DNA from 3 places in the Geobacillus lituanicus genome. Region 3 is predicted to be linked to each of the others. Evidence: predicted binding sites of a transcription regulator. Region 3 holds the regulator's gene; each other region holds the start of a gene.

Region 1 (10,043 bases), 1.3 Mb from region 3:
GGCGATCGAAGAGCGGGAAGACGGGGGAACGCCGCCGTTTTGGCAAACGATCAAAGCAGCGCTCGCCATCCAGCTGAAAGAGCAAATGAACATAAAACGAATGCGCGCCCGCGAACAGGAGCTCGTATCGCTCCTATTGCCGGCGTTAAAAGACATTCCCGGCGTCCGGGTGCTGGAAGGGCATCGGGATGACCGGCTTGGCATCATTTCGTTTGTCATCGACGGGCTGCACTACAACATCATCGTCAAGTTGCTCAACGATCGTTTCGGCATCCAAGCGCGCGGCGGTTGTTCATGCGCCGGGCCGTACGGCCATTATTTGCTTGGCATCGATCAAGAGCAGTCCGCCGCCTTGCTCAACGAAGTCAAAAGCGGCAACTTGTTGGCAAAACCGGGCTGGGTGCGCGTGTCGCTTCATCCGACGATGACGAATGAAGAAGTGTATACGATCCTTCATGCCGTCCGCCAAATCGCCCGCCATGGCGCCCGCTGGCAAGAGGAGTATGTATACGATGCGGCGAAAAACGAGTTTGTCCATCGCCACGATGACCGGTATGTCCGCCATTTCTTTCTGTTGTAATGCATTTTCATTTCCTCATCAATGCAAAACCAGTACAATAGAGGCATCCTGGAAAAAAGAAGGGGAGAACGATGAACGAATTGTACCATCTGCTTGTGCGGACCGAACGGGAAGAAGAGCTTCACCGCCGGGCATGGCGCCTCGCTGAACAGTTTGCCGCCCGCGCGGCGCATTATGATGAGCGGGCCGAGTTTCCGTTTGCCAACTTCGCTCTGTTAAAAGAAGCCGGATTTCTGTCGTTGACCGTCCCGGCCGAATACGGAGGCGGCGGGGCCTCGCTGTACGAGCTCGTGCTCGTGCAAGAGACGCTGGCCCAAGGCGACGGCGCCACCGCCTTGTCACTCGGTTGGCATTTAAGCATTGTCATGCGCCTGTATTTGCTGCGCCGCTGGCCGGAAGCGGTGCTCATCCGCCTGGCCAGCGAGATCACGGAACGCCATGTGTTGATAAACAGCGCCCATTCTGAACGGGCAACCGGCAGCCCGGCGCGCGGGGGAAAACCAACAACAACCGCTTGTTTCCGCAACGGCCGCTGGGTGCTTCATGGGCGAAAAGCGTTTGCGTCATTGGCGCCGGCACTCGATTACGTGCTAATTTCCGCCACGATTGGCAGCAGCGGCGAGGTCGGCGAATTTCTTGTCCCGATGAAAACCCCGGGGCTTCGCATTGAGCCGACATGGCACACGCTCGGCATGAAGGCGACGCGCAGCGATGATCTTGTTCTTGAAGAAGTCGAAGTCGACCAAGAGGCGCTCGTAGAGACGCTTGGAGAAGCGAACGAAGCTGCTCCGGCGCAAGGATGGCTGTTGCACGTGCCGGCTTGTTACTTAGGCATCGCCATTGCGGCGCGCAATGAGGCGCTTCGCTTTGCCAAGACGTACCAGCCTAATACCCTGCCTCACCCAATCGCCTCGACGCCCGAAGTACAGCGGAAAATCGCTGAAATGGAATGGCGCCTCACCCATGCGCGCCATTTCCTGTACGCGGTCGCCGATTTATGGGATCGCTATCCGGAAAAACGGATGGAAATGAAAGAGGAGTTGGCAACAGCCAAATTGGTCGCCACCAATACCGCGCTTGAAGTCGTCGATTGGGCGATGCGCATTGTCGGCGGACAAAGCTTGTTTGCTGACAATCCGCTTCAGCGGCATTACCGTGACGTCCGCGCTGGGCTCTACAACCCGCCTGCTGACGACTTGACGCTTCAATGGCTTGCTAAGCGGGCATTGTCTCACAACCCACCTGCTCCATAAAACAGAACGGATTCAAGCAACACGAAAAAGCTGTCCCTGCTTTGTGGGGGACAGCTTTTTTGATGCCAAGCGGTTATTCCACCTCAAGCGCCGAACGCAAAAATGCCGGCAACGCGAAACATTGGCGAAAGATCTCATCGTTCACATATTTCGTGTCATTTGGAATGGTAGTCTGCACCGGAAAATCGAGCGGCCGTTTCGAGCCGATCGTAAAGCTCCACAACCCTCCTGGATACGTCGGCACCACGGCGGTGTACACAAGCACATGCGGGAACAGTTCGCGAATATTGCGGTACGTCCGCTTCAAAATATCCAGATGGAAAATCGGCGACTGGCTTTGGCAGACCATCAGCCCATCCGCTTTCAACGCGCGATGGACGTTGGCGTAAAACTCCGGTGAAAACAAGGCTTCCGCCGGGCCGACTGGGTCGGACGAGTCGATCATAATGACGTCGTAGACGCTTTCCTTCCCTTGCACAAACTTGACGCCATCATCATAAACAAACCGCACGCGCGGATCCGATAAGTTGCCGGAGACGGCTGGCAAATGCTCTTTGCACGCCCGGACGACTTTTTCGTCGATTTCCACCATGTCGATGGCTTCAAGATGAGCGTATTTCGCCGTCTCACGAGCTGCGCCGCAGTCGCCGCCGCCGATGATGAGCACCCGCTTCGCTTCCGTATGAAACTGCAGCGGCACGTGCGAAATCATCTCATTATAAATATGGCCGTCAATCGAGGTCGTTTGCACGACGCCGTCCAGTACGAGCATGCGGCCAAAATCATACGAATCCAAAATCATGACATGCTGATACTCGGACGGCTCGGCAAAGATCACCTCTTTGATCCGGTAGCTAATTTTCAAATTGTCGCGATCATCTTCGGTGAGCCAAAGCTCTCCGTTGTCCATATGCAAGTAAGGTGGCAAAGCGTTTCCTTCGTGTTTCATTGTGACCTCCTTTAGTCATGCAGATGTTTTCACACCTTTCTAATCTTAATATATTCTTCGTCTTGTGGCAAACAAAGGGGATGTGATCGGCCGGTGCCGGACGTATTCATCCCGCCGCCCATGTTTGACGACTGGTTTCGTTTTTCCAACTGATGATCGTTCTTGCCGCCACATCCCGCGCAAAGGCCGAGCGCCAAGGTGCCAATCGCCGCAAAGGCCGCCATCGGTTTCGCATCATCCCGCGTCTTCCTTCCGTAGCGCGATGCTTAGTGATCGTGTGCCTGCCAAACGCCAAAAAACTCTCCAGCTTATAGCCAGAAAGTTTCCTCAACCGCGCCGCTCTTTCAATAAAGAACGAAGCGACGCTCGGTCTTCAAGCAAGTCGGCGAGCGTATACGCATCCAGCACACGCAAAAACGCCTCTAACGCCTCGTGAAGTGCGAAGCGAAGCCGACATACCGGCGTTAAGACGCACTCATTGCCGTGGGCGGCAAAACACTCGACAAGCGATAAGTTTTCCTCCGTTTCGCGAACAACCGCGCCGATGACAATCTCCGCGGGGCGTTTCGCAAGGCGGATTCCACCGTTGCGCCCACGGATCGTTTCAATGTAGCCGAGTTTGCCAAGTTCATAGACGATTTTGCTTAAATGATGCTCTGAAATGGAAAAAGCAGCGGCAATGTCTTTGATGTTTGTTTTTTCTTCTTCATCAAGCGCGCCTAAAAACAAGAGGACGCGCAAGGCGTATTCCGTATAGTTCGTCAACTGCATCGTGATTCACAACCTTTAAGCGACATTCTTGATCCCATTGTACCACACCTGATTCGAACGGAGAATTGTGAACAATTTATTAAAGATGTATTTGAAATATTGCTTTTTCGCAGTGCTCATGGTTGAATAAAAGATGTATTAAAAATACATGTTTTACAAGGGGATGAAATCATGACAACGACAACGAAATTGCATCCAAAAACGATTGAAATGGTAAAATCAACGGTGCCTGTCTTGGAAACACATGGCGAACAAATTACGAAGCGGTTTTATGAACTCATGTTTTCCAATCATCCGGAACTGCTCCATATTTTCAACCACGCCAACCAAAAACAAGGGCGGCAGCAACGCGCCTTGGCCGCAGCCGTGTATGCGGCAGCGCGCTATATCGACCAGCTTGATGCGATTTTGCCGGTTGTGCGGCAAATCGGCCATAAACACCGCAGCTTAGGAATCAAACCAGAACAATACCCGATCGTCGGAAAGCATTTGTTGCTGGCGATCAAAGACGTGCTCGGCGACGCCGCCACCGACGAAGTGATCACGGCTTGGGCGGAAGCATATGAAGCCATTGCGTCCGTTTTCATTCAAGTGGAAAAAGAGCTCTACGATGAGGCAGCGGCCAAACACGGAGGCTGGCGTGACTTTCGCCGATTTGTCGTCGTGAAAAAGGTGAAAGAAAGCGGCGTCATTACTTCGTTTTATTTGGAGCCGGAAGACGGCAAGGCCATCAGTGATTATTTGCCGGGTCAATACGTGAGCGTCAAACTGTCGATTCCGGGCGAGACGTATACGCATATTCGCCAATACAGCTTATCGGATGCACCTGGAAAAGGGTATTACCGCATCAGCGTCAAACGGGAAGCAGCTACAGCGGACAAGCCGGCCGGCATTGTTTCCAACTATTTGCATGATCATGTCCAAGAGGGCGACGTGCTCGAGCTTAGCGCTCCAGCCGGCGATTTTACGCTTGATTTGTCCAAAACGACGCCGGTTGTGTTCATCAGCGGCGGCGTCGGCATCACTCCGCTTTTGAGCATGGCGCATACGTTGGCCATCCGCCAACCGACCCGCCCAGCGGCGTTTTTGCATGCTGCTTTGAATGGCCGCGTGCACGCGTTTGACGAGGAGCTTCGGATGTTGGCGGAACGCCCGTCATTTTCTTATCATATTTGTTATGAGTCGCCATCCGACGAGGACTGCCACCATCCACATTTTGGAAAAGAAGGGCGGATTGACCTTGCATGGATGCAATCCGTGATCCCGACGAAAGACGCTGACTTTTATTTCTGCGGCCCGGTGCCATTTATGAAAACGGTCTACCGCGCCTTAGCAGAGTGGGGCGTGCCGGAAGAACGCATCCATTACGAATTTTTCGGCCCGGCCGGCGATTTGACGAAAGACTGATCACGGGCAGACCAAAGGGTGTCTCCTACATAACGAGACACCCTTTTTCACTGCCATTTTACTCGAGGGGAGATGTTCTTTTGAATATCGCCCCTTCCGCCGCAGGGGCAAAGGCGGCTTTTCTTGCAAAAAAGATGGGCCGTGCAGTTGGCAAGCGGATGATTTTTTTGTATGATGAAAACCAAACGACGGAAAGAAAAGGGAGAGAACAACATGACGACATTTCGCCAACATCGCTGGCAATCATTTTTGCAAGGCTATGAAGATCGCGCCCGCCTGCTCATTTCCTGTCCGGATCGTCCAGGTATTGTCGCCGCGGTCACGTCCTTCTTGTATGAGCAAGGCGCCAATATCGTCGAATCGAGCCAATACTCGACCGATCCGAAAGGGGGTACGTTCTTCCTCCGTTTGGAGTTTGACTGCCCGAACATCACGGAACGAAAAGACCAGATCGAAGCGGCCTTTGCCCCGATCGCCGCTGAATTTCAGATGCGTTGGCAGCTTCGGCTGCACAACGACATTCGGCGAATCGCGATTTTTGTCTCCAAAGCTGAGCATTGTCTGCTTGAACTTCTTTGGCAATGGCAGGCGGGAGAGCTGATCGCCGACATCGCCCTTGTCATCAGCAACCACCCCGACTTGCGCGAGACGGTCGAGTCATTTGGCATCCCTTATGTGCATATTCCGGTGACGAAAGAAACGAAAGCGGACGCCGAAGCCGAACAAATCCGTCTGCTTCGCGACTATCAGATCGACACGATCGTGCTTGCCCGCTACATGCAAATTTTGTCGCCGGCGTTTGTCGCTGAGTTCCCGGGACGGATCATCAACATCCACCACTCATTTTTGCCCGCCTTTATTGGCGCGCGTCCGTATGAGCGGGCGTATGAGCGCGGCGTCAAATTGATCGGCGCCACATCGCACTACGTCACCGACGATTTGGATGAAGGGCCGATCATCGAGCAAGACGTCGCCCGCGTGGACCACCGCCACCATCCCGACGATTTAAAGCGGATCGGCCGCCTGATCGAAAAAACCGTGCTCGCCCGGGCACTCAAATGGCATTTGGAAGACCGGGTCATCATCCACGGAAACAAAACGATCGTGTTTTATTGAACCCAAGCGGGAGAGGATTTTTCCTTTCCCGCATGGTATAATGAAGATAAGCAGGATTTGGCCGCCCAAAGAGCGAAATTTCATCCGTAGGGAAGGAGGGAAAAAGCCTATGGGAGAAAAACGGACGCCCAGCGGTTTTCTGTTAAAACAACGTGCGTTTTTAAAATTGTATTTGATTACGCTCACCGAACAGGAGCGGCTGTACGGACTGAAGCTGCTTGATGTGCTGCGCCAAGAGTTTAAACCGTTCGGCTACCGGCCGAACCATTCCGAAGTGTACAAAGCGCTCCACGATTTGATTGAAGACGGCATTTTAAAGCAAGTCAAGCAGAAAAAAGAAGGCATGAAGTACCAAGAAGTTGTGTACTACCGCTTCGCGGAAGGGGGGCAGGAAAAGGCGAAGCTGTACAAACGCCAGCTCAAGGCGGAGCTTGATCGGTGCGCGGCGCTCATTCGCAAGGCGATTGAGGACAACTTCGGTTGAGAGCGCCTCGTTTTTTCTTTGTTATATTTACATAATATATTTATGGTCTAGTTCTTTTGTTTTGCGTCCCGCCGGGCGATCTAGTAGAATGAGAGGGGAAGATCGCCACAGAGAGGAAGTCAGAAGATGGGAACATGGCCGTTGACGGTCACGAAAGAAATGGAAAAGCGAAAAGAACTGTTCCGCCGCGATCCGGATCGCGCGTTGATTGGAGCGGGCGGGTACAAGGCGGCAGATGAGGCGATCGTGCACGATGCCGCCATTGCGCTCGCGCTTGGGAAAAACGTGCTCTTAAAAGGCCCGACCGGATCGGGAAAAACGCGGCTTGCTGAAACGTTGTCCGCTTTGTTTGGTCAACCGATGCACAGCATCAACTGTTCCGTGGACTTAGACGCCGAAGCATTGCTCGGTTTTAAGACGATCGTGCACAAAAACAGCCAAGCGGTGATCGAATATGTACCCGGTCCGGTCATCCGGGCGATGGAGAAGGGGCATTTGCTATACATTGATGAAATCAATATGGCCAAACCTGAGACGCTGCCAATCTTAAACAGCGTGCTTGACTATCGGCGCCGCCTCACCAATCCGCTCACTGGCGAGGTCGTCGAGGCGAAGCCGACGTTTGGCGTCATTGCGGCGATCAACGAAGGTTATATCGGCACCGTGCCGCTCAATGAAGCGTTAAAAAACCGCTTCGTCGTCATCGATGTCCCATATGTGCAGGGGGAGACGTTAAAATCGGTCATCATGGCACAAACTACATTAACAGACGATGCGTTGATCAACCGTTTCGTCGCCTTGTCAGCCGACTTGCTGGCGCAGGTGCGAAACGGGCAAGTGGCAGAAGAAGTGGCTTCCGTACGCGCCTTGCTCGATGCGTGCGATCTGGCGGTGCATATCCCGCCGCTGCGCGCCATTGAACGAAGCATCATCGACAAGCTCGACGATGAACGGGAGCGGGCGGCGGTGCGCAATATCGCGGAAACATGGTTTGACGAGTAGGAGGCGGCCATGGAACGGTTTATGATGTTCAACGATCGGCCGATTGATCCGTTTTTGGTGATGCAGCTCGCCGATCTCGCCCGAACGCTCGCCCGCCGTCCTGACATGACGGTCGAGTTCGCCGCCCATTCCGGGATGCATCCGGTTAAGCCAACGGTGTACGTCAGTCAGTTTTGGGATGTGTATCCGCCAAAGGAGAAAGAAACGGCGATGAAAAGCGATGTCGCCTTGCGCGTCATCGGCACGCGGCGGCATACGGACCTAGCGGCGGTCCGCGCATTTCGGCAAGCAGCCGAAGCGCACCCATGGCCGAAACTGGCGAAACAGCTGTTTTCGTTGGCTGAGGATCTTCGTGTTGAGGCTCTCTGCGAGCGGGAACGGCCCGGGGTGAAACGTTGGTTTCGCACGCGCCGCCGCCTTTACCGTCGCTACTTCACCCAGCAATGGCAGGCAAACCAAACCCGCGGCGCCGCCGCCGATCAATTTTTGGCGGCGATGTATTTGCGGCTGACCGCCGACTCGCCGCTTGATGACGTTCCGCTCGCTCCGATGGCGGATGAAACGGTGCAGGCGCGCCTTGACGCGCTGTGGCCGCAATGGTTTGACGCGATGTCCACCGCGGATACGGCCCGCTGGGCGTTAGCCATCGTCGCATTGATGGAAGAGGCGCTTGCCGGTGACATGGTGAACGCTTACACCTCGCTTCCATTTGTCGATGACGGGGACGATGAACCGAAGGTGACGGTTCGCGATTTGAAGCGGGTCGATCCGTTGGAAAACCGCGATGCAGCGGAAAATCCGTCAAACGGCAAAGCGCACCAGGAAGTGCTGTCGACGTGGCACCGGGAAACAAGCCGGCCGAATGGGAATTTTCTCCGCTTTGAGTTGGAACGCGGCACCCGCACTGGCATGCTTGGCGACGGGGCGAGGCCGGGGGACGATGGCGACCAGGCGCTCGCCATTGTCCAAGGAACGTCCCGGCCGGCGAAGCGAAACGAATACGGCCTCGAGGCGGCAGCCGCATTCCAGGAACATCGACCAGCCGGAGGCGGTGCTCCATATGGGGAAGCGAACCGCCAGGCAGCCATCATTGTTTTTTCTTCCCCGCCGCCAAGTCGTGACGAACGGGACGAATACCGCAGCAAACAGGCGGCGGCCGCGCCATACCGGAAGCGGCTTGTACGCGTGATGGAGCAATGGCTCGAACACCAACGCAGCACGTGGCGCACGAACTTGCCGGCCGGACGGCTACGCAAACAGCTCATACCGTTTTTCACCGACGAGCGGCCGCGCCTGTTTTACAAAAAAGGCGAGCCAGCGCGGCGGTTCAACGCAGTGTTCGGCCTGCTCGTCGACTGCTCGGCGTCGATGCACGATAAAATGGATGAAACGAAAACGGGGCTCGTTCTCTGCCACAACGTGCTTCAAACGTTGCGTGTGCCGCATCAGATCGTCGGGTTTTGGGAAGACGCCAACGAGGCAACCGCGGCCAGACAGCCGAATTACTTGCAAGTGGCTGTTTCGTTCCGCGAGTCGTTGGACCCATCAAGCGGTCCGGCGATCATGCAGCTTGAGCCCCACGAAGACAACCGCGACGGGCTGGCGATCCGCTGGATGACTGAGCAACTTCTCCGCCGCCCGGAAACGCAAAAAGTGTTGCTCATCTTTTCTGACGGGGAACCGGCCGCCTATGGCTACGAACAAAACGGCATTATCGATACGCATGAAGCGGTGGCCGAAGCGCGGCGGCGCGGCATTGAGGTTGTCAACCTTTTTTTAGGCCGCGGGGCGGATGACGAATCGACGCGGCGGACGATTGAAAACATTTACGGCCGCTTTCGCGTTTTCGTTCCACAAGTGAGCGAGCTGCCCGACCGACTGCTTCCGCTTTTGAAAACGTGGCTGCAAAAAAGCTTGTAACAAAAGGATGGGAATCGATGATCAAACTATTTACCGACAGCGATTTAGACGGAATCGGCTGTGGATTGCTCGCCAAGCTGGCGTTTGCCGAGGTGAACATTTCGTTTTGCTCGTACCGGAACTTGGATGAACGGGTCAGCCAGTTCTTGCAAAGCGAGGAAGCGAATGGCGCCATGCTGTTTATCACCGACCTAGCCGTCGGCCAGGAGGTGGAGCAGCAGCTCGCCGAGCGGGCCAAGCGCGGCGGCCATGTGCAAGTCATCGACCACCACGTGACCGCGCTTCATTTCAACAGCTATCCATGGGGATGGGTCGCGCCCGAACGGGAAGACGGCAAAAAAACATGTGCAACCTCGCTCTTTTACGATTACCTCGTCCGCGAAGGAAAACTGGCGCCTAACGAAACGTTGGATGCGTTTGTCGAGCTCGTCCGCCAGTACGACACGTGGGAATGGGAAGAAAATGGGAATTTGCAAGCGAAGCGGCTCAACGATTTGTTCACCATTCTCGGGCTCGACGGCTTTTGGGAGACGATGAGCGAGCGGCTCGCCTCCGGGGAGG
Region 2 (10,043 bases), 1.4 Mb from region 3:
AGGCGGACAAGCGTCCGAAACGGTTCGATCTCGTCCCACGAAGCCATGAGCGGCCGCCATTGAAACAATCCCATGTTTTCTAAATGCGGCCGCACCTGGGCAAGGGCATCCACGATTCGTTTTTCTTCAACGAGCAATGCGATCGGTTTGATATGATTCATACAAAGAAAACTCCCTTATTCTTTTTCCAGCTATTTATTAAGTGTAGAACAAGCCCGGCAAAACAGCCACATATTTTTTCACAAAAATACCGACAAACAAAAAATGGCCTCTCCTTTGAACAGGATCAGCCATATACCGATTCGTTTTATCCGGCGTGCTTGGCGAAAAATTCGAGAGACCGTTCAATAATCATCGGTTGGTCGTAATCGAGCGTCGCCACATGGTAGCTGTTTCGGAGGCGGACGATCTCTTTCTCCGTCGATGAAATGCCTTGAAAGATGATGTCGGCGTTTCCCGGCGGCACGACGTGATCTTCGTCGGAGACAAAAATCAACGCCGGACAGACGATGCGATCGAGTTTCGCTTTTGTCTGTGCCATCAGCCTAGCCAGCTGAAGAAGCGAAGCGGTCGGCGTTTTCTCGTATGCCAGCTCTTTCACATCCGGATTTTTCAAGTCCGAACCGATCGAATCCAGAATACCTCGGCAGCTCGCCGCCGCACCTCTTTTTTCCTTTTTTTGATCGGACGCCGTTACCACATCGACAACCATGACCGCCACCATTCGTGAAACAAGCCGTTGACGCCAAAATAGACGAATGCGATCCAAGCGATGCCAACCAATGCTTTCTCCATCCCTTTTCCCGTCCGATAGAGCGGCACTTTCCACCGCTTGGACGAAAACGGCCAAAACAGCGGCACCCCTTGAACAGAAAAAAAGTCTTCCACAATATGAAACAAGTAGCCGAGCACGAGCCCAGCGGTAAACGGCGACGCCGAGTCGCGCCAGACGAGGGCGGCAAGCACCCCCCAGACGATGAGCGAATGCGTCATGCCGCGATGGCCGAACGCTTCTTTTACTTTCCCCGCGACGCCGAACGAACGGCGGCCGACGTATGACGACGGCTCGTCAATGTCAGGAAGAAGGCTGCCGATGACAAGCCCCGCCGTATAGGCGGCGGTAAACGGCAGCTTTGTATGCGCGGCCGCCGCCGCGCCGAGGCATAATGTGGCAATGACATGGCTGGAGTATCGCAACGAAATCCCCTCAAACTTTTATCGTTTTCCCCATTATACCACAGAAAAGAATATTCGTTCGTTTTTTTGACGGATTTGTGACAATGATGCAAAGTGTGACAAAGTTAACATCGCGTTATTAACATCATGGCTATAGTTAAAAGTACACAACGCTAATAAGGAGTGAAGCAAATGAAACGAAAACGATCTCCGCTTGCCAACCGTTTCAAATATATTCGGCCGATCGAGCGCCAAGCCGACGGCCATAGCGAAACAACCTACGGCGACCGCGCCTGGGAAGATGCGTACCGTCGCCGCTGGCAGCACGACAAAGTCGTCCGCTCGACCCATGGCGTCAACTGCACGGGGTCGTGCAGCTGGAACATTTACGTCAAAAACGGCATCGTCACCTGGGAAGGACAGCAGCTCGACTATCCGTCGACCGGGCCGGATATGCCGGACTTTGAACCGCGCGGTTGCCCGCGCGGCGCGAGCTTCTCATGGTATATGTACAGCCCGCTGCGCGTCAAATACCCGTATGTCCGCGGCATCTTGCTTGACATGTGGCGCGAGGCGCTCTCCCATCATCCAAACAACCCGCTTGAGGCGTGGAAAAGCATCGTTGAAGACCGCGAAAAAGCGAAGCGCTACAAACAGGCGCGCGGGAAGGGCGGATTCGTGCGCGTCAGCTGGGATGAAGCATTGACGCTTGTCGCCGCTTCTTTATTGTATACGGTCGTCAAATACGGCCCGGACCGCAACGTCGGCTTCTCCCCGATTCCAGCCATGTCGATGGTCAGCCATGCCGCCGGATCGCGCTTCATGCAGCTGATGGGCGGGCCGATGTTAAGCTTCTATGATTGGTACGCCGACTTGCCGCCGGCGTCGCCGCAAATTTGGGGCGACCAAACGGACGTGCCGGAGTCAAGCGACTGGTACAACGCCGGCTACATCATCACCTGGGGCTCGAACGTCCCGCTCACCCGGACTCCGGACGCTCACTTTTTAGCCGAAGTGCGCTACCGCGGCACGAAAGTCGTCTCCGTCAGCCCAGATTACGCCGAGTCGACAAAATTCGCCGACGACTGGCTGTCGGTGAAGCAAGGGACGGACGGCGCCTTGGCGATGGCGATGGGACATGTTATTTTAAACGAATATTACGTCAAACGGACCGTTCCATATTTTGAACGATATGCCAAAACGTACACCGATTTTCCGTTTGTCGTCACCTTAAAACAAAACGGCGGCACATGGACGGCCGGCCGCTTCTTGTTGGCGAAAGACCTTGGCAAACAAACGAACAATGCCGAATGGAAGCCGGTCATCTATGATGAAAACACCGACTCGTTTGTCGTGCCGAATGGAACGATCGGCGCTCGCTGGGAAGACAAAGGAAAATGGAACTTGCGTCTTGTTGATGAGGAAACAGAACAGCCGCTTGAGCCACGCCTGTCGTTTTTAGGGAGCGAAGATGAAGTCATCTCGATCCAGCTTCCATATTTCACCGCTGAGGGCGGAAAAACGATCGAACGCGCGGTTCCAGTGAAAAAAGTGCAAACCGTAACAGGAGACGTTTACGTCACGACCGTCTATGATTTGATTTTGGCCAACTACGGCATTGACCGCGGCATCGGCGGCACAGTCGCCCGCTCGTACGATGACGAGGTGCCATTCACGCCAGCATGGCAAGAAGCGATCACCGGCGTCGACCGCGAACTCGTCGTGAAAATCGCCCGTGAGTTTGCCGACAACGCGATCGACACAAACGGCCGGTCGATGATCATCGTCGGCGCCGGGATCAACCATTGGTTCAACTCCGATACGATTTACCGCGCCGTCTTGAACCTTGTCTTGTTCGTCGGCGCCCAAGGGGTGAATGGCGGCGGTTGGGCCCATTACGTCGGGCAGGAAAAGCTGCGGCCGGTGGAAGGATGGCAGACAATCGCCACCGCCCGCGACTGGGTCGGACCAGCGAAATTGCAAAACGGCACGTCATTCTTTTACTTTGCGACCGACCAATGGCGCTATGAAGAGCGGCCGGTCGATGAGCTCATCTCACCGCTGGCCAAAAAAGCGCGCTATTCACACCCTGGCGATTACAACGTCTTGGCCGCGCGGCTTGGCTGGCTGCCGTCGTACCCGACGTTTAACAAAAACGGCATCGAGCTGTATAACGAAGCAGTAAGCCATGGAGCCCGCACGCCGGAAGAGATCGGCGCCTACGTCGCGAAACAGCTGAAAAAGAAAGAATTGCAGTTTGCGATCGAAGATCCGGACAACGAGGCGAATTTTCCGCGCAACTTGATCGTCTGGCGCGCCAACTTAATCTCAAGCTCCGGCAAAGGGCACGAATACTTCTTAAAACATTTGCTTGGCACGACGAACGGCTTGTTAAACGATGACCGCGACAGCCTGCGCCCGGAAGAAATCCGCTGGCGCGATGAAGCGCCGGAAGGCAAGCTCGATCTGCTTGTCAACTTGGACTTCCGCATGGCCGGCACAGCGCTCTACTCCGATGTCGTCCTGCCGGCAGCGACATGGTATGAAAAACATGACTTAAGCAGCACGGATATGCATCCGTTCATCCATCCGTTCAATCCAGCCGTGCCTCCGCTCTGGGAAGCGCGCTCGGACTGGGATATTTTCAAATCACTTGCGAAAGCCGTATCTGATGTCGCCAAACAAGCCGGCTTAAAGCCGATGAAAGAAGTCGTCGCCACTCCGCTGTTGCACGATACGGCGCAAGAGCTGGCGCAGCCGTTCGGTGAAGTGAAAGACTGGAGCAAAGGCGAAACTGAACCGATTCCGGGCAAAACGATGCCGAACATTCATGTCATCGAGCGCGACTATACGCTCATTTACGATCAAATGACCGCCCTGGGTCCGAACGTCGCCCGCCAGCCGATCGGCACAAAAGGGATTGCCTGGTCAGCGAAAGACGAGTATGAACAGTTGAAACGCCGGCTCGGCACTGTCCGGCGCGCTTCCATCGCCGACGGCTGCCCGGATATCAGCGAAGCGAAAAAAGCGGCTGAAGCGATTTTGACGCTGTCATCAACTACAAACGGCAAAATGGCGGTGAAAGCGTGGGAGGCGCTTGAGAAAAAGACGGATTTGAAATTGGCCGATTTAGCGAAAGAACGCGAGGAAGAATGCTTTACGTTTGAACAAATCACCGCCCAGCCGAAAACGGTCATCACCTCGCCGGCGTTCAGCGGCTCGGAAAAAGGCGGGCGGCGCTACTCGCCGTTTACGACGAACGTCGAACGGCTCATCCCGTGGCGGACGTTGACCGGCCGGCAGTCGTTTTACATCGATCATGAACTGATGCGCGAGTTTGGCGAAACGATGGCGACGTTCAAACCGGTCTTGCCGCACCGTCCGTTTTCAAACAAACGCCCGAAAGAAAACGGAAAGGAAGTCATCTTGAACTATTTGACGCCGCATAACAAATGGTCGATCCACAGCATGTATTTCGACTCCTTGCCGATGTTGACGCTTTTCCGCGGCGGGCCGACCGTGTGGATGAACAAAGATGATGCGGCCGAAGCCGGCATCAACGACAACGACTGGATCGAATGTTTCAACGAAAACGGCGTCGTCGTCGCCCGCGCCGTCGTCTCCCACCGGCTGCCGCGCGGCATGGCGTTTATGCACCACGCGCAAGACCGCCATATTAACGTGCCGGGCACGAAGCTGACAAACAACCGCGGCGGCACGCACAACAGCCCGACGCGCATCCACGTAAAGCCGACGCATATGATCGGCGGATATGCACAGTTAAGCTACGGATTCAACTATTACGGACCGACGGGCAACCAACGCGACCTGTACGTCGTCATCCGCAAACTCGAGGAGGTTGATTGGCTTGAAGATTAAAGCGCAAGTCGGCATGGTGATGAATTTGGACAAATGCATCGGCTGCCATACGTGCAGCGTCACGTGCAAAAACACATGGACGAACCGCCCCGGCGCTGAATACATGTACTTTAACAACGTTGAAACGAAACCCGGAATCGGCTATCCGAAACAATGGGAAAACCAAGAGAAGTATAGAGGCGGCTGGGAGTTGAAAAACGGCGAACTACGGCTCAAATCCGGCTCGAAAGCGATGCGGCTCGTCAACTTGTTCTACAATCCGTACCAGCCTACGATCGACGATTACTACGAACCGTGGAATTACGACTATGAAACGTTGACGAACAGCCCGCTAAAACAATACCAGCCAGTGGCGCGGCCGAAATCAAGCATCACCGGCGAATGGATGGAGCTGTCATGGGGGCCGAACTGGGAAGACGATCTGGCCGGCGTCCATATCACCGGTTTGCGTGATCCGAACGTTGTCAAAATGGAGCAGGCGATCCAAACGGAATTTGAGAATGTCTTTATGATGTACTTGCCGCGCATTTGCGAGCATTGCCTCAATCCGTCATGCGTATCGAGCTGCCCGTCAGGCGCCATGTACAAACGCGACGAGGACGGCATCGTCCTCGTCGACCAAAACGCCTGCCGCGCTTGGCGGTATTGCGTCACAAGCTGTCCGTACAAAAAAGTGTATTTCAACTGGCAAACGAACAAAGCGGAAAAATGCACGCTCTGCTTCCCGCGCATCGAAGCCGGCATGCCGACGATTTGTTCGGAAACGTGCGTCGGCCGCATCCGTTACATCGGTGTGATGCTGTATGACGCTGACAAAGTGAAAGAAGCGGCGAGCGTCACAGATGAGAAACAGCTGTACCACGCCCAGCTTGATATTTTCCTTGATCCAAACGATCCAGCCGTCGCCGCCGCCGCGAAAGAAGCGGGCATCCCAGACGAATGGATCGCCGCCGCACAGCGCTCGCCGATTTACAAAATGATCGTCGACTGGAAAATCGCTTTGCCGCTGCATCCGGAATACCGGACGCTGCCAATGGTATGGTACATTCCGCCGCTGAGCCCGATCATGAATACGATCGAAGGAAAAGGAAGCCAAGCGAGCGCCGATGACATCTTCCCGGCCATTGATGAAATGCGCATTCCGATCGAATATTTGGCGAATTTGCTGACGGCGGGCGATACGGCGCACATCCGCACGACATTGAAAAAAATGGCAGCCATGCGCTCATACATGCGGGCGAAACAAACGAACAAACAGCCGGACACCCGTCTCATTGAATCGCTCGGCTTAAGCCGTGAAGACATTGAAGAGATGTACCGTTTGCTCGCGATTGCCAAATACGAAGACCGCTTCGTCATTCCAGCATCGCACCACGAAGAAGTCGCTGACCTCTACGCCGAACAAGGCAGCTGCGGGCTGGCGTTCGCCGGCGGCCCGGGCGCTTGCGGCACGCTGTAAAAGGAGAAAGAAGGCGAGCCCCGCCCCCTTCAACAATGAAATGGAGGATTTACGATGAACAGCGAACAACAACAAACGGTCTTTCTATGTGTATCGTATTTGTTGTCTTACCCGGACGAACAGTGGGCCGAATCGCTTCCTGACTGCCTAGACGCCATCCGCTCGCTTGACGATGAAACCGTCCGCGCGCCGCTTTTGGCAGTGGCCGAACAGCTCGCGGTCACCCCGACTCGAGAGCGGACGGAGCAATATGTCGAAACATTTGATTTCGGCAAAAAAACGAATTTGTACTTGACGTATATGACAAACGGCGAGCAGCGGGAGCGCGGAATCGAACTCGTTGCCTTAAAAGCGCGCTACGAGGCGGCCGGATTCGCCGTCTCCGATCACGAGCTGCCCGACTACTTGCCGCTCATGCTTGAATGGATGGCCTATGCAGATCAAGAGCATACGACCGCCTTGCTCGCCGATTATGCCGGCCATATCCGCGAAATCGGCGACCGGCTGGCAGCGGCAGGCAGCCCGTATGCACAGCTGTTTGACGCGCTCAATCACACATTCACTCAACTCGGCGTGACGCCGCTCCCGAAAGGAGGTGCAACGGCATGGCCAGCCAATTTCTCTGGGTGATTGTTCCGTATTTGGCGCTTGTCCTATTTGTCGCCGGCCATATTTGGCGCTACCAGCGCGACCAGTTTGGCTGGACATCCAAATCAAGCGAACTGCTCGAAAAACGGCAGTTGCGCCTTGGAAGCCTTCTCTTTCACTGGGGCATTTTGTTCGTGTTTGTCGGCCACGTGATGGGCATTCTCATTCCCAAGCCGTTTTACGAGGCGCTTGGCGTGACAGAAGAGATGTACCACGCCCTCGCCTTGGCAGGCGGCATTCCGGCCGGCTTGGCGGCCTTCGTTGGTTTGGTGATCCTTTTTCGCCGCCGCTTGACGGTCAAGCGCGTACGGACGACAAGCAGCACCGGCGACTGGGTCGCGCTCGGATTTTTGCTTGTCGTGATCGCCAGCGGGTTGTCGTCGACGTTTCTGAACATCGATTCGCACGGGTTTGATTACCGGACGACAATCGGCCCGTGGTTTCGCGGCCTTCTTACGTTCCGTCCGAACCCAGCTTATATGGAAGCGGTGCCGCTTTGGTTTCAGATTCATATTCTCGCTGCATTCGGTTTGTTCGCCGTCTGGCCGTTCACCCGTCTCGTTCACGTATTCAGCTTCCCGCTCCGCTACTTGCAGCGCAGCTACGTCGTCTATCGAAAGCGAATGCCAAAACAAGCAGAGCCGGTCAACCGCGCCAAGTAAGCGAGCGGCGGGCGTCACATCAGGAACCCTAAACTGAACAGGCGGAGGGGGCAACCGATTGCCTAACAGCCGGCCTGTCAACTTTAACGGCGGCGGGAACGAAACAACGTGCGCTTCCGCATACCCTAACGATCATGCATAACAACCGGCCAACAAATGAACCAATAATAAAAAACAGGATGCCCGTCGTTTGGGGCATCCTGTTTTTTATTTGTTACTTAGTTAATGCGCGCAAACAGCTCCTCTTTCTCCGCATCGGACAACAACCGCTCGGCCATCGGGAAGAGCACGTTCTCCTCTTTCATGAAGTGCTCATCCAAAATATGATACGCCTCAATCACCGCGCCGGCAAGCGTCAACGCCTGCCTGCTGTCGATGTTCTCCGGCAGCTGGGCGGTCTTTTCTAAAAACATGGAAAGGCGCGTTTTCGCCTGTTCGTGTTCGTATTCCATAACGGCGATAGGGCCGGTCGTCCGCCCGATGTACCGAGCCATCATTGGGAACAATACGCCTTCTTCCCGCTCCGAATGCGGATCTAAGGCGGCGACGAACGATTCAACTTTTTCTCTCAAATCAGCGAGCGGCTCACGCCAGTTGCGGTCATTTTCCCCGCGGCCGATCGCCTCCGCTGCGGCAAGCAGCTGCTCCATTTGGGCGCGCAGCGGGCCGTGTTCTTGTTTTAATTGCGCCAGACCGGCGCATAATTTCACCCCTTCAGGGCCGCCCATATGGCAAAATGAATGCATCATCAATTCCTCCTTTTTATGATCCGTCCGTTGTTTCCATTATACTGTGTGCAGCATCTCCATCGTTGTGAGTCATATCACACCGCCGACAGGCAAGCGCAAAAAAAAACAGCACGCTCGCCCCCATGAGCGACGCGCCGTAGCAAATCCCCGCCGAACCGTGCTCGCCATCTGCTGGAATGAGCTTCGTTTCATGCTCGCCCCACCCTTTCATATGAAAAATACATCCCCAGTTTTATTATAAGCGGAAAATGTTCGAAAAACTGTGACAAAAAATAAACAGTTTAGCATTTTTGATGAAACACATAATATAAAACATTTAACAAAAAGATGATCTCTTATATAGCAGGTTGGACAATTGATATAAAACAACCCTCAACAGGGCTTATTGTTGAAAATAACGGGCAAGCGTCACAATCATCGCTCCCATCCGCTCATGTTCCGGGGCGATGACGCGATCGACTCCCTCTTCTTCCAATGCTTCTTTTGTCACTTTGCCAACGGCGCAGGCCACGACATCGGTGCGAAACGCGTCAAGCAGCGGTGCGATCTCTTTTTTCTCGCGGGCGAACGAAAAGAAAAAGCGGACTTGCATCGCCGATGTAAAACAGACGGCATCGACTTCGCGCCCGACGATTTCTTTATACAATGTCGCCAGTGTCTCCTCATCCGGAGCGATATGCCGGTATGGCAACAATTCCGTATACAAAGCGCCTTGTTCAAGAAAAAACTGCTTCAAGGCTGGCGCGGTATCGCCGTACAGCTGTACAACAACGTTTTTTTCCGCAAAGTCGTGCCCATAAAGAGCAGCAATCAACCCTTTCGTCGTCCCGTCCTCGCTTGCGGCCACCGGGGTGACGCCGATTTGTTTCAACGCCGTCACCGTTTTATAGCCGCGGGCAGCCACGTTCGCTTCCTTGATCGTTCGATGCCATTGAGCAGCCATTCCCTCCCGGTCGGCCGCTTCCAACAGCGCCTCAAAGCCGATTCCCGTCGTAAATACGATCCAGTCCGGCCGCATGGCGATGACGGTTCGCATTTCCTCTCCCAGTTCGCTTCCCTTTGAAAAGACGGTCCCTTGCGCCGGACGAATGATGGCCGTTCCTCCTTGCTTTTCAATAAGCGTTGTCATTTCGTCCAGTTTGCGTGACGCGCATAAGGCAATCCGTTTGCCATGCATGTCCCTTCCCCCTTATGGTCAGTCGTTCGTCCTTTCCATTCTAAAAGATGGTCTTTGCCTATGCAACAAAAAACCATTCCGCTCCCTGGCACATCGCAACGCGAATGCCGCCTTCATTGGGTATAGCGCCCAGCGCAACAGAACAGACCGCAGGCAGAAACAGCCGACCACCATCAAAAAAACACGCGCCCAAAGACGCGTGCCCTCCGTTCAACGAGTATGTACCATGGCCTCTTCTCCCCGACGGTCAAAGGAACCGATGATGCGCGTCGGCTCGACGGAAATGATCCGAT
Region 3 (10,043 bases):
CCCCGGGGATAACAGGCTGATCTCCCCCAAGAGTCCACATCGACGGGGAGGTTTGGCACCTCGATGTCGGCTCATCGCATCCTGGGGCTGTAGTCGGTCCCAAGGGTTGGGCTGTTCGCCCATTAAAGCGGTACGCGAGCTGGGTTCAGAACGTCGTGAGACAGTTCGGTCCCTATCCGTCGCGGGCGCAGGAAATTTGAGAGGAGCTGTCCTTAGTACGAGAGGACCGGGATGGACGCACCGCTGGTGTACCAGTTGTCCCGCCAGGGGCACCGCTGGGTAGCTATGTGCGGACGGGATAAGCGCTGAAAGCATCTAAGCGTGAAGCCCCCCTCAAGATGAGATTTCCCATCGCGTCAGGCGAGTAAGATCCCTCGAAGATGACGAGGTCGATAGGTCCGAGGTGGAAGCGTGGCGACACGTGGAGCTGACGGATACTAATCGATCGAGGGCTTAACCTAGAAAAGTGGAGGCCGCCCGCTTATCGGCGAAACGCGCTGGAGGGCCTGCGAGGAGGCTGTCGTCGCCGCAGCAGGACCGAAGCGTCGCGAGCCGATGGCGGCCGGAACTAGACAGCGAAAAGCGCAGGCGAGCGGTTCGCCTCGGCTTCTTCCTGAAACGGTTATCTAGTTTTGAAGGAATGACTTTCCTTCTTGACAACATTTATTTTTTAAGTATAATAAATGATGTCAAAACTGAATCGCTTGCCTAGTGGTGATAGCGGAGGGGAAACACCCGTTCCCATCCCGAACACGGAAGTTAAGCCCTCCAGCGCCGATGGTAGTTGGGGCCAGCGCCCCTGCAAGAGTAGGTCGCTGCTAGGCAATCTTATTCACCAGGGAGTAGCAACACGCCTAATTCCCTTTTTTCTTTTTGTTTTGCGAGTTTGATCTCAGGACTGCCCGGGAGGCTCAATATGGCCTTAGTAGGGCAGTCCTTTTGTTTTGTATGGCTGTTTTTTTGGCGCCGGCAGTGGCAACGTTGCCGTTCCTTATGGTAAAATTTCAAAAGCGGAAGCAAAGATGATAAAATGGAATAAGGTGGAACACCATGAAGCAGTTTGAACTTACCGTGCATTCTCCGGAAGAGACGAAGGCGGTTGCACGCCGGCTCGGAGAACGGCTTCAGCCGGGGATGGTCATCGCGTTAGAGGGAGATTTAGGTGCGGGAAAAACAACGTTTACGAAAGGGATTGCCGAGGGGCTGGGCATTGTACAAAACGTCAACAGCCCGACCTTCACGATTATCAAGCAGTATGATGGGCGGCTGCCGCTTTATCATATGGATGTGTATCGGCTTGAAGACGAATGGGAGGATCTCGGATTTGATGAATATTTTAACGGTGATGGTGTTGCGGTTGTCGAGTGGGCCCATTTGATTGCGGGGCAGTTGCCTGAGGAGCGGCTGACCGTTTCTTTGTTTCGCCATGGCGGCGATGAACGGAGACTTGTCTTTGAGCCGTCAGGGTGGCGCTATGAACAGCTATGCAAGGAGATTTTTGCGTCATGAAAATATTAGGGATTGATACATCGAATATGCCGCTAGGCATTGCTGTGGCGGATGGGGATGTTATTAAAGGGGAATTCATTACGAGTGTCAAAAGAGATCATTCTGTCCGGGCGATGCCGGCCATTGAGTCGCTGCTTCGGCAGTGCGGAATGGCGCCCAATGAGCTTGATTTAGTTGTTGTTGCGAAAGGCCCTGGATCTTATACCGGGGTGCGGATCGGTGTCACCATTGCGAAAATGCTCGCTTGGTCGCTCGGCATTCCGATAGCCGGCGTCTCGAGTTTAGAGGTGCTCGCCGCTAATGGCCGGTATTTCCCCGGTTTGCTCGTCCCGCTGTTTGACGCGCGGCGCGGACAAATTTACACCGGGTTGTACCGGTACGAGGACGGCGCGCTCCGATGCCTTGAAGCGGACCGGATTGTGGCGGCGGACGAGTGGGCCGATCATTTACGCAGACGGGGAGAGGATGTATTGTTCATCGGGGCCGATGCGCCGGTATATAGTGAGCTGTTTCGGAGCCGCTTGGGCGGGCGGTTTTTCATGACGCCGCCGCCGTTGACATTGCCGCGGCCAAGTGAGCTCATCATGCTCGGAAAAGAGAAAGAACATGAGAATCCGCATACGTTTGTGCCGAATTACATCCGTCTTGCGGAAGCGGAAGCGAAATGGCTTGCGAAACAAAAAGGGGACGGGGACGATGGGGATCGATGTGCAATTCCGGCCGATGACCATTCATGATATCGATGAGGTCGTGCAAGTCGAACAGGCGTCGTTTACCGCGCCGTGGAGCCGGGAATCTTTTTATAATGAACTGATGTACAATCGTTACGCGAAATATATTGTCATGGTGCACCGCGGACGGATCATCGGGTATGCGGGGATGTGGCTCGTGATTGATGAAGCGCATGTGACGAATGTCGCTGTGCTGCCACAGTTTCGCGGACAAAAACTCGGCGAAGCGCTTATGCGCCGCCTTATGGAAACAGCCAAGCAGCATGGGGCGGCGACGATGACGCTGGAAGTGCGCGTCTCGAACCATGTCGCCCAGTCGTTGTACCGAAAGCTTGGGTTTCGCAATGGCGGCATCCGCAAACGGTATTATCCGGACAATTTTGAAGATGCGCTAGTGATGTGGGTGAAACTGACATGAATGAAAACGTGCATGTACTAGGTATTGAAACGAGCTGCGATGAAACAGCGGCGGCCGTGGTGAAAAACGGAAAAGAGATTTTATCGAATGTTGTGGCGTCGCAAATGGAAAGCCATCGGCGGTTTGGCGGTGTTGTGCCGGAAATTGCCTCGCGCCATCATGTCGAACAAATTACACTCGTCATGGAGGAAGCGATGCGGCAGGCTGGCGTATCGTTTTCCGAGCTTGATGCCATTGCGGTGACGGCCGGACCGGGGTTGGTTGGGGCGCTCCTTGTCGGGGTGAACGCCGCAAAGGCGCTCGCGTTTGCCCACGGGTTGCCGCTCATCGGGGTGCATCATATTGCTGGTCATATTTACGCCAACCAGCTCGTGGCGGAGATGAAATTTCCGCTGTTGGCGCTTGTCGTTTCCGGCGGGCATACGGAGCTTGTTTACATGGAAGGCCACGGGGCGTTTCAAGTCATTGGCGAGACGCGCGACGACGCTGCTGGTGAGGCGTATGACAAGGTGGCGCGGGCTTTAGGCCTTCCGTACCCAGGAGGACCGCACATCGACCGGTTGGCTCATGAGGGCGAGCCCGTGATTGATTTGCCGCGAGCGTGGCTTGAGGAAGGTTCGTATGATTTCAGCTTCAGCGGCTTAAAATCAGCGGTTCTCAATGCGCTCCACAACGCGAAGCAGCGCGGCGAGGAGATCGATCCGAGACAGATGGCCGCGAGCTTTCAGGCCAGCGTCGTCGATGTGCTGGTGACGAAAACGGTGCAGGCCGCCAAAGAATACGGCGTACGACAAGTGCTGCTCGCCGGTGGGGTGGCGGCCAACCGCGGGCTTCGGGCTGCACTGCAGGAGAAAATGAAAGAGCTCCCCGATGTGGAGCTTGTCATCCCACCGTTATCGCTATGCACCGATAATGCGGCGATGATTGCCGTTGCGGGAACCGTGTTATATCAACAAGGAAAGCGGGCTGATTTGGCGCTCAACGCCAATCCAAGCTTGCCGCTTGTCTAGAAGGTCGGTGATTTAGTACAAAATACTGCTAGCTCCACTTGTTTCTCAATTAGAGAAAAACTGTGGAATCAGCCTTCTTTTTTGGCGAAATGCCGTTGATTTGCTCGTGACAGCAGTTTGTCACCGGCCTTCTAGGAGGTTGGGGATTTCATCCTATTTCGCGCAGGAGACTCCCACTTCAACGACCAAAGGGAGTAAGTGGGAGAGGAATGCGCGTTCCCCCTTTCTTTTGTGTATGATATAATAAAGGCGTGGAGAAAACCGTTCAATAAAGGCACTCCAATAACTGCTACTCGATGTATGGAGTTGGTTACAGGAAACGTTGTAACCGTAAAACATCGAGCGTAGGTCCGTCTGTTGTGTGTGGAAGCCAAGTACTGCCAACAGACACACCGAGAGAATCGGTAACGATGCAGGCATGACCTGCGTCGTTGGGTAGTCGTCAACCTGCCCCCTGATGCAACCCCAAGTCAAGGAAGGAGGATGAAGTCCGTTTGCACTTCTGGGGAGTTGCAAGCCCCCACTTCAAGCGTTAGCTAAGTGGGGGTAGTTGACGAAAAACCGGCCCAAAACGCACTTTTCTCAAGTTAAAAATCCTTTTAAAGAGCGGATCGCTTAGGGCAGGCGGTCTGCTCTTTTTTGTTTGGCAAGCGGAATGGCCGTCGGGTGGGGACTTGTTGTGCATAGTTTTATCCATAGGTTGTGGACAATGTGGAAAAGTAAAAAAAACATGATAACGGCGAGGAGTGCAATACACAATCATTTTTTCATAGAGGAAAGGGATTGGTTGTGGATAATGTGGAAAAGTCGGTGAATAACTTCTGTTTTGCACAGAAAAGTGTGGATTTCTTTGTGGATAATGTGATTAACACAAAAACGGGGCTGACCTAAAAGGTCGCCTGCCTTCAAGATAGGCGCACGTCTAGTGCGGCAGAAACAGCAAGCATATATATGCAACGAAAGAGGGTGTTCCAATCCTTTGGGGACACCCTCTTGTCAGTCATCGTCCTTCACCTAAGAAGCAGCTTTCATGAACAAGGCAAAAGGCTGCTAAATGAGTTTGGCCTGTGATCGGCCTGGCGCGGTGATGCGCACGAGCAGTGCACATGAAGCCGCTAGATGCCCGTGTTGGCGTTCCCTGGCAGCGGATTGGCTCAAAACGAGGCGTAGAGCTGTTCCCACTCGGCCAATAACGTTTCAAGCTGCTGTTTCCGCTTTTCGTTTTCTTGCGTGAGCTGCTGCACGGTTTCATAATCGCCGTATACAGACGGGTCGCACAGCTGCTGCTCGGTTTCAGCGATTTGTGCTTCCAGTGCGGCGATCTCGGCTTCGATCTCTTCCAGACGGCGCTGCCGTTGGCGCTGTCGTCTTTTTTCCTCTTTTTCTTGCTCGTATGTGGATTTGGCTGTTTCGCCGCTGTCCGGTGATGCGGGCGGGTGGGAGTCCAGGCGCGCCAATTCGCGCATTTCTTCTTTTTTCGCCACGTAATAGTCATAGTCTCCTAAATATTCGACAAGCCCATCGCCCGAGAGTTCAAACAGCTTTGTCGCGATGCGATTAATGAAATAGCGGTCGTGGGAGACGAACAAGATCGTTCCCGGATAGTCGACAAGCGCCTGCTCGAGCATCTCTTTGCTGTCAAGGTCGAGATGGTTGGTCGGTTCATCCAACAAGAGAACGTTGGCTTTTTGCAGCATGAGTTTGGCGAGCGCCAGGCGTGCTTTCTCTCCGCCGCTTAAGGCGGAAACCGGTTTTAAGACGTCGTCGCCGGAAAACAAAAAGTTGCCGAGCACGGTGCGAATTTCTTTTTCGGTTTTGTCCGGGTAGGCGTCCCACAACTCGTCGAGCACTCGTTTGTTTGTCGACAGTTCCGCCTGGTTTTGGTCGTAATAGCCGATTTTCACATTTGCACCGTACCGGAGCTTTCCGGATTGAACTGGGAGCTTTCCGGCGATCGTCTTCAACAATGTCGACTTGCCGATGCCGTTTGGTCCGACCAAGGCGACACTCTCCCCCCGTGTGATGCGAAAGCTGATTTGGCGGATGACCGGTGCGCCTTCGCGATAGCCGGCGGTCAATTGCTCTGCGGTGAGCACCTCATGGCCGCTCGGCCGCTCAATCGCAAAAGAAAAAGAAGCTGATTTTTCATCTCCGGCCGGGCGTTCAAGCCGCTCCATTTTTTCAAGCTGCTTTCGCCGGCTTTGCGCCCGTTTCGTTGTCGAGGCGCGGGCGATGTTGCGCCGGATGAAGTCTTCAAGGCGGGCGATTTCCTCCTGTTGCTTTTCGTATCGTTTTAGCTCTTGTTCGTATTGCTCGACCCGAAGCTCCAAATAGCGGCTGTAATTGCCGCTATACCGCTTAAGCGTCGCGTTGGACAGCTCGTACACTTCGGTGACGACTTTGTCCAAAAAGTAGCGGTCATGGGAAACGAGCAGAACGGCGCCGGGGTATGCCTGTAAATATTGCTCGAGCCATGTGAGCGTATCGAGGTCCAAATGGTTCGTCGGCTCGTCTAAAATGAGCAAGTCCGGCTTGGCCAACAGCAGTTTTCCAAGGGCGAGCCGCGTCCGCTGTCCGCCGCTTAGCGAGGAAACGGGCGTTGTTTGGTAATCGTATGACGAAAATTGCAGCCCGTGCAAAACAGAGCGGATGTCGGCTTCATACTGATAGCCCCCTTGTTCTTTGTATTGCTCTTGCAGGTTGTCATACGCTTGAAGCATTTTTTCGTAGCGGGCCGGATCGGCGAGCAGATCCGGGTCGCCAAGCTGGGCGCCGAGCTCTGCCAGCTGCGCTTCGATCGCCCGGAGCGGCGCGAATACGTCCAGCATCTCGTCCCAAATGGAGCGTGACGAGTCGAGCCCGCTGTTTTGCGCCAAATAGCCGATTTTGATATGGCTTGGCTTGATGATTTCACCGCTGTCGGAAGAAAGTTCGCCGGCGATGATCTTCAGCAGCGTCGATTTGCCTGCGCCGTTGCGGCCGACAAGAGCAATGCGGGCGCGGGACTGTATTTCTAGTTTTATATTCGATAAAATAAGGTCAGCGCCAAAATATTTCGTGAGCCCATTCACTTGCAAAATGATCATGTCCGTCACCTCGCGAATAGTTTAACGCAAGTCGCGAAAACGGTCAAAGACAGATAACGAAAAATGGTGTATAGTGATAAATGGAGGAGATTGTCTTGGCATCGTTTACGCATTTCAATGAACAAGGCCGGGCGAAAATGGTCGACATTACACACAAGGAAGATACGGTCAGGATAGCGGTGGCGAGAACGAGCGTCACCGTCAACGAAGAGATTTATGAAAAGATGACGAACAATGCCATTGAGAAAGGTGATGTGCTGGCGGTAGCCCAGGTGGCCGGGGTCATGGCGGCGAAAAAAACGGCCGATCTCATTCCGATGTGCCATCCGCTTATGTTAAAAGGCATCGATATTGCCTTTGCTTGGGAAAAAGAGGCGGAAGCGTATAAACTTGTGATTACCGTGACGGTCAAAACGAAAGGGAGCACAGGAGTGGAGATGGAAGCGCTGACGGCGGCCTCGGTATGCGCATTGACTGTGTACGACATGTGCAAATCGCTCGATAAAGGAATGACGATCGGTCCAACGTATTTGGTCGAGAAAACGGGCGGGAAGTCCGGCCATTATCGACGGAAAACCGATTAGCTGGGGGATGAAACGATGAGCAACGAACAACCGAAAATCCCGCAGGCGACTGCCAAGCGTCTGCCGTTATACTATCGGTTTTTGAAAAATTTACATGCCTCAGGGAAGCAGCGCGTGTCCTCCGCCGAGCTGAGCGAGGCGGTGAAAGTCGATCCGGCGACAATTCGCCGCGACTTTTCGTATTTTGGCGCGCTCGGCAAAAAAGGATACGGGTATAATGTCAATTATTTGTTGTCGTTTTTCCGCCAGACACTTGAAGAGGACGAAGTGACCGAAGTCGCTCTGTTTGGCGTCGGCAATTTAGGCACCGCCTTTTTAAACTACAACTTTTCGAAAAATAACAACACGAAAATTGTCATGGCGTTTGATGTCGATGAACGGAAGGTCGGAACGACAGTCGGCGGGGTGCCGGTCTATCATCTCGATGAGCTGGAGGAGCGGCTTCGCGGCGACATTCCGGTCGCGATTTTAACCGTGCCGGCCGCCGCAGCTCAAGCGCTGACCGACCGCCTTGTCGCGCAAGGAATTAAAGGCATTTTAAACTTTACTCCGGCGCGGCTGAACGTGCCAAACCATATTCGCGTCCATCATATCGATTTAGCCATTGAGCTGCAGTCGCTCGTCTATTTTTTGAAAAACTATCCATCGCCATCGTAAAAAGGAGAGAACAACACATGAAATATTTGTTGCTCGTTCTTGTCATTTTGTTGCTGTTTGGCACGAAAAAGTTGCCGGAGTTGGGACGGTCGTTCGGCCAGTCGCTTCGCGAGTTTAAAGACGCCACAAAAGGGCTCGCTGATGACGAAGAAACGAAAACCGACCGATGACAAGGCAGGATGGGGAAACGATGAATGACAAAGAAATGTCCGTGTATGAACACCTCGGAGAGCTGCGGAAACGGCTGATCATCGTGCTTCTCTTTTTCGTTGCGGCGCTTGTAGCCAGCTTCTTTTTTGTCGATGACGTCATTGTGTATTTGCAGCACACTGCGGAAGCGAAACAGCTGACGATGAACGCGTTCCGCCTCACCGACCCGATCAAAGTGTATTTTCAGTTTGCCTTTGTCATCGCCGCTGTACTGACCGCTCCGGTGCTGCTCTATCAAATTTGGGCGTTCGTCAGTCCGGGGCTGTATGAAAAAGAGCGGAAAACAACGCTCAGCTACATTCCAGCATCGATCATTCTATTTTTAGCCGGGGTTGGTTTTGCGTATTTCGTCTTGTTTCCATTTGTCGTCCGGTTTATGAATCAGCTGGCGGAACGGCTCGGCATTCAACAGATGATCGGCATTAATGAATATTTTCAGTTTTTGCTGCAGCTCGTGCTGCCGTTTGGCATCGTGTTTCAGCTGCCGATTGTTGTCCTGTTTTTCACCCGCTTAGGGCTTATTACGCCGCAGCTTCTTGTTCGCATCCGCAAGTATGCGTATTTGGCGCTGCTTATTTTAGCGGCCGCCATTACGCCGCCGGATGTGTTGTCGCAAGTGATCGTCATGATTCCACTGACGCTTTTGTATGAGGGGAGCATCTGGGTTGCCAAAATCGGCTATCGAAAGGCGCAATTAGCGGCGGAGGAAGGAAGCGGCGATCCATATTGAGGGCAGCATCAAGAGGACGGTTCATACGGCGCCAGGCAAAAGGGGCTGACCCAAAACACGAATGCGTTTTGGGATCAGCCCCCACTTTTTTGCCTCAAATATAGAAGAATCGCCCTTTTTTCTGGTAGAATAGAGTCACCAAAACCACTACCACCGAAAGAAGGGCGATTCTTTTATGAAACATGATCATATTTCCTTTAAAGAGTATACCATGGACAACCTCTCTTTGCCAAGCAACATCGCCGATCTCATTCCACGGGATAACATGGCCCACGTGGTTCATGAGATGGTTGAACGCATCCCGATGGAGACGTTTCTTGCTTACTACAAAGGAGGGGGCGCCTCCGCCTATCATCCGAAAATGATGACCAAAATTCTCCTTTACGCTTACACCCAAAAAATGTATCATGGCCGTGAGATTGCACGGCAGCTCGAAGTCCACCTTCCCCTCATGTGGCTAAGTGGATTTCAAAAGCCGGACTTCCGCTCCATCAATCGGTTTCGTTCGGAGCGGATGAAAGACCTGATTGACGACCTGTTCCGGGAAATGATCACGCTGCTCGTGGCCGACGGCTATGTCAAGATGGAAGATTATTTTGTGGATGGAACGAAAATTGAAGCGAATGCCAACCGGTACACCTTCGTTTGGCGCAAATCGGCTGAGAAGTACCAGGAGAAACTCCAAGCCAATGTCGATCGGCTGATTGCCCAGATCGAGGCGATCGTGGAAGAAGAAAAGGCGGAAGACATCGACCCTTCGCCGGCCTTTACGTCAGAAGAAATCCGAAAGAAAACCGAGGAGTGGGAAAAACGGTTGGAGGCCGAGCCGGACAACCAACCGTTGAAGAAGGCCATCAAGAAGATGAAGGAGGACTACTTGCCCCGCAGTGAAAAGTATGAACACCAACTCCATGTATGCGGGGATCGCAACAGCTATTCCAAGACCGATGTGGATGCCACCTTCATGCGGTTGAAGGAGGATCACATGCGAAACGGCCAGCTCAAGCCGGCCTATAACGTACAGGTGGGTTCTTCCGGCCAATTTATTTTGGGGTATTCCCTTCATCAGAGGCCGGGCGACACTCGTTGTCTTCTCCCGCATTTGGAG

What was found. The regulator Rex, encoded in region 3, represses fermentation and respiration genes when NADH is low (regulators of the CRP and FNR family bind a similar motif). The targets are predictions, from matches to a motif close to TTGTGAAATATTTCACAA.
Region 1: the regulator Rex is predicted to act here: its motif matches at 3,619-3,636, upstream of nsrR (nitric oxide-sensing transcriptional repressor NsrR).
Region 2: the regulator Rex is predicted to act here: its motif matches at 1,291-1,308, upstream of ACR1UW_RS10525 (nitrate reductase subunit alpha).

The regions. Positions count from the first base shown of each region.
Region 1 is NZ_CP194773.1:1,963,126-1,973,168, forward strand. Features, by position in the region: gene ACR1UW_RS09920 (aminotransferase class V-fold PLP-dependent enzyme) at 1-580, shown strand, start outside; gene ACR1UW_RS09925 (acyl-CoA dehydrogenase family protein) at 652-1,833, shown strand; gene speE (polyamine aminopropyltransferase) at 1,907-2,782, opposite strand; gene ACR1UW_RS09935 (hypothetical protein) at 2,812-3,006, opposite strand; gene nsrR (nitric oxide-sensing transcriptional repressor NsrR) at 3,110-3,553, opposite strand; gene hmpA (NO-inducible flavohemoprotein) at 3,725-4,960, shown strand; gene purU (formyltetrahydrofolate deformylase) at 5,174-6,076, shown strand; gene ACR1UW_RS09955 (replication termination protein) at 6,186-6,560, shown strand; gene ACR1UW_RS09960 (ATP-binding protein) at 6,720-7,562, shown strand; gene ACR1UW_RS09965 (nitric oxide reductase activation protein NorD) at 7,572-9,482, shown strand; gene ACR1UW_RS09970 (DHH family phosphoesterase) at 9,500-10,043, shown strand, end outside.
Region 2 is NZ_CP194773.1:2,071,316-2,081,358, forward strand. Features, by position in the region: gene ACR1UW_RS10510 (bacteriocin-processing peptidase family protein) at 1-161, opposite strand, end outside; partial or broken gene ACR1UW_RS10515 (alpha/beta hydrolase) at 308-659, opposite strand; gene ACR1UW_RS10520 (metal-dependent hydrolase) at 694-1,197, opposite strand; gene ACR1UW_RS10525 (nitrate reductase subunit alpha) at 1,369-5,055, shown strand; gene narH (nitrate reductase subunit beta) at 5,045-6,514, shown strand; gene narJ (nitrate reductase molybdenum cofactor assembly chaperone) at 6,569-7,144, shown strand; gene narI (respiratory nitrate reductase subunit gamma) at 7,120-7,824, shown strand; gene ACR1UW_RS10545 (hemerythrin domain-containing protein) at 8,043-8,570, opposite strand; partial or broken gene ACR1UW_RS10550 (pyruvate synthase alpha chain) at 8,680-8,784, opposite strand; gene ACR1UW_RS10555 (uroporphyrinogen-III synthase) at 8,956-9,750, opposite strand; gene ACR1UW_RS10560 (hypothetical protein) at 9,961-10,043, opposite strand, start outside.
Region 3 is NZ_CP194773.1:626,597-636,639, forward strand. Features, by position in the region: rRNA gene ACR1UW_RS03180 (23S ribosomal RNA) at 1-461, shown strand, start outside; rRNA gene rrf (5S ribosomal RNA) at 708-824, shown strand; gene tsaE (tRNA (adenosine(37)-N6)-threonylcarbamoyltransferase complex ATPase subunit type 1 TsaE) at 1,051-1,509, shown strand; gene tsaB (tRNA (adenosine(37)-N6)-threonylcarbamoyltransferase complex dimerization subunit type 1 TsaB) at 1,506-2,246, shown strand; gene rimI (ribosomal protein S18-alanine N-acetyltransferase) at 2,206-2,658, shown strand; gene tsaD (tRNA (adenosine(37)-N6)-threonylcarbamoyltransferase complex transferase subunit TsaD) at 2,655-3,668, shown strand; gene abc-f (ribosomal protection-like ABC-F family protein) at 4,823-6,754, opposite strand; gene moaC (cyclic pyranopterin monophosphate synthase MoaC) at 6,850-7,338, shown strand; gene ACR1UW_RS03220 (redox-sensing transcriptional repressor Rex) at 7,354-7,995, shown strand; gene tatA (twin-arginine translocase TatA/TatE family subunit) at 8,013-8,165, shown strand; gene tatC (twin-arginine translocase subunit TatC) at 8,186-8,935, shown strand; gene ACR1UW_RS03235 (IS1182 family transposase) at 9,111-10,043, shown strand, end outside.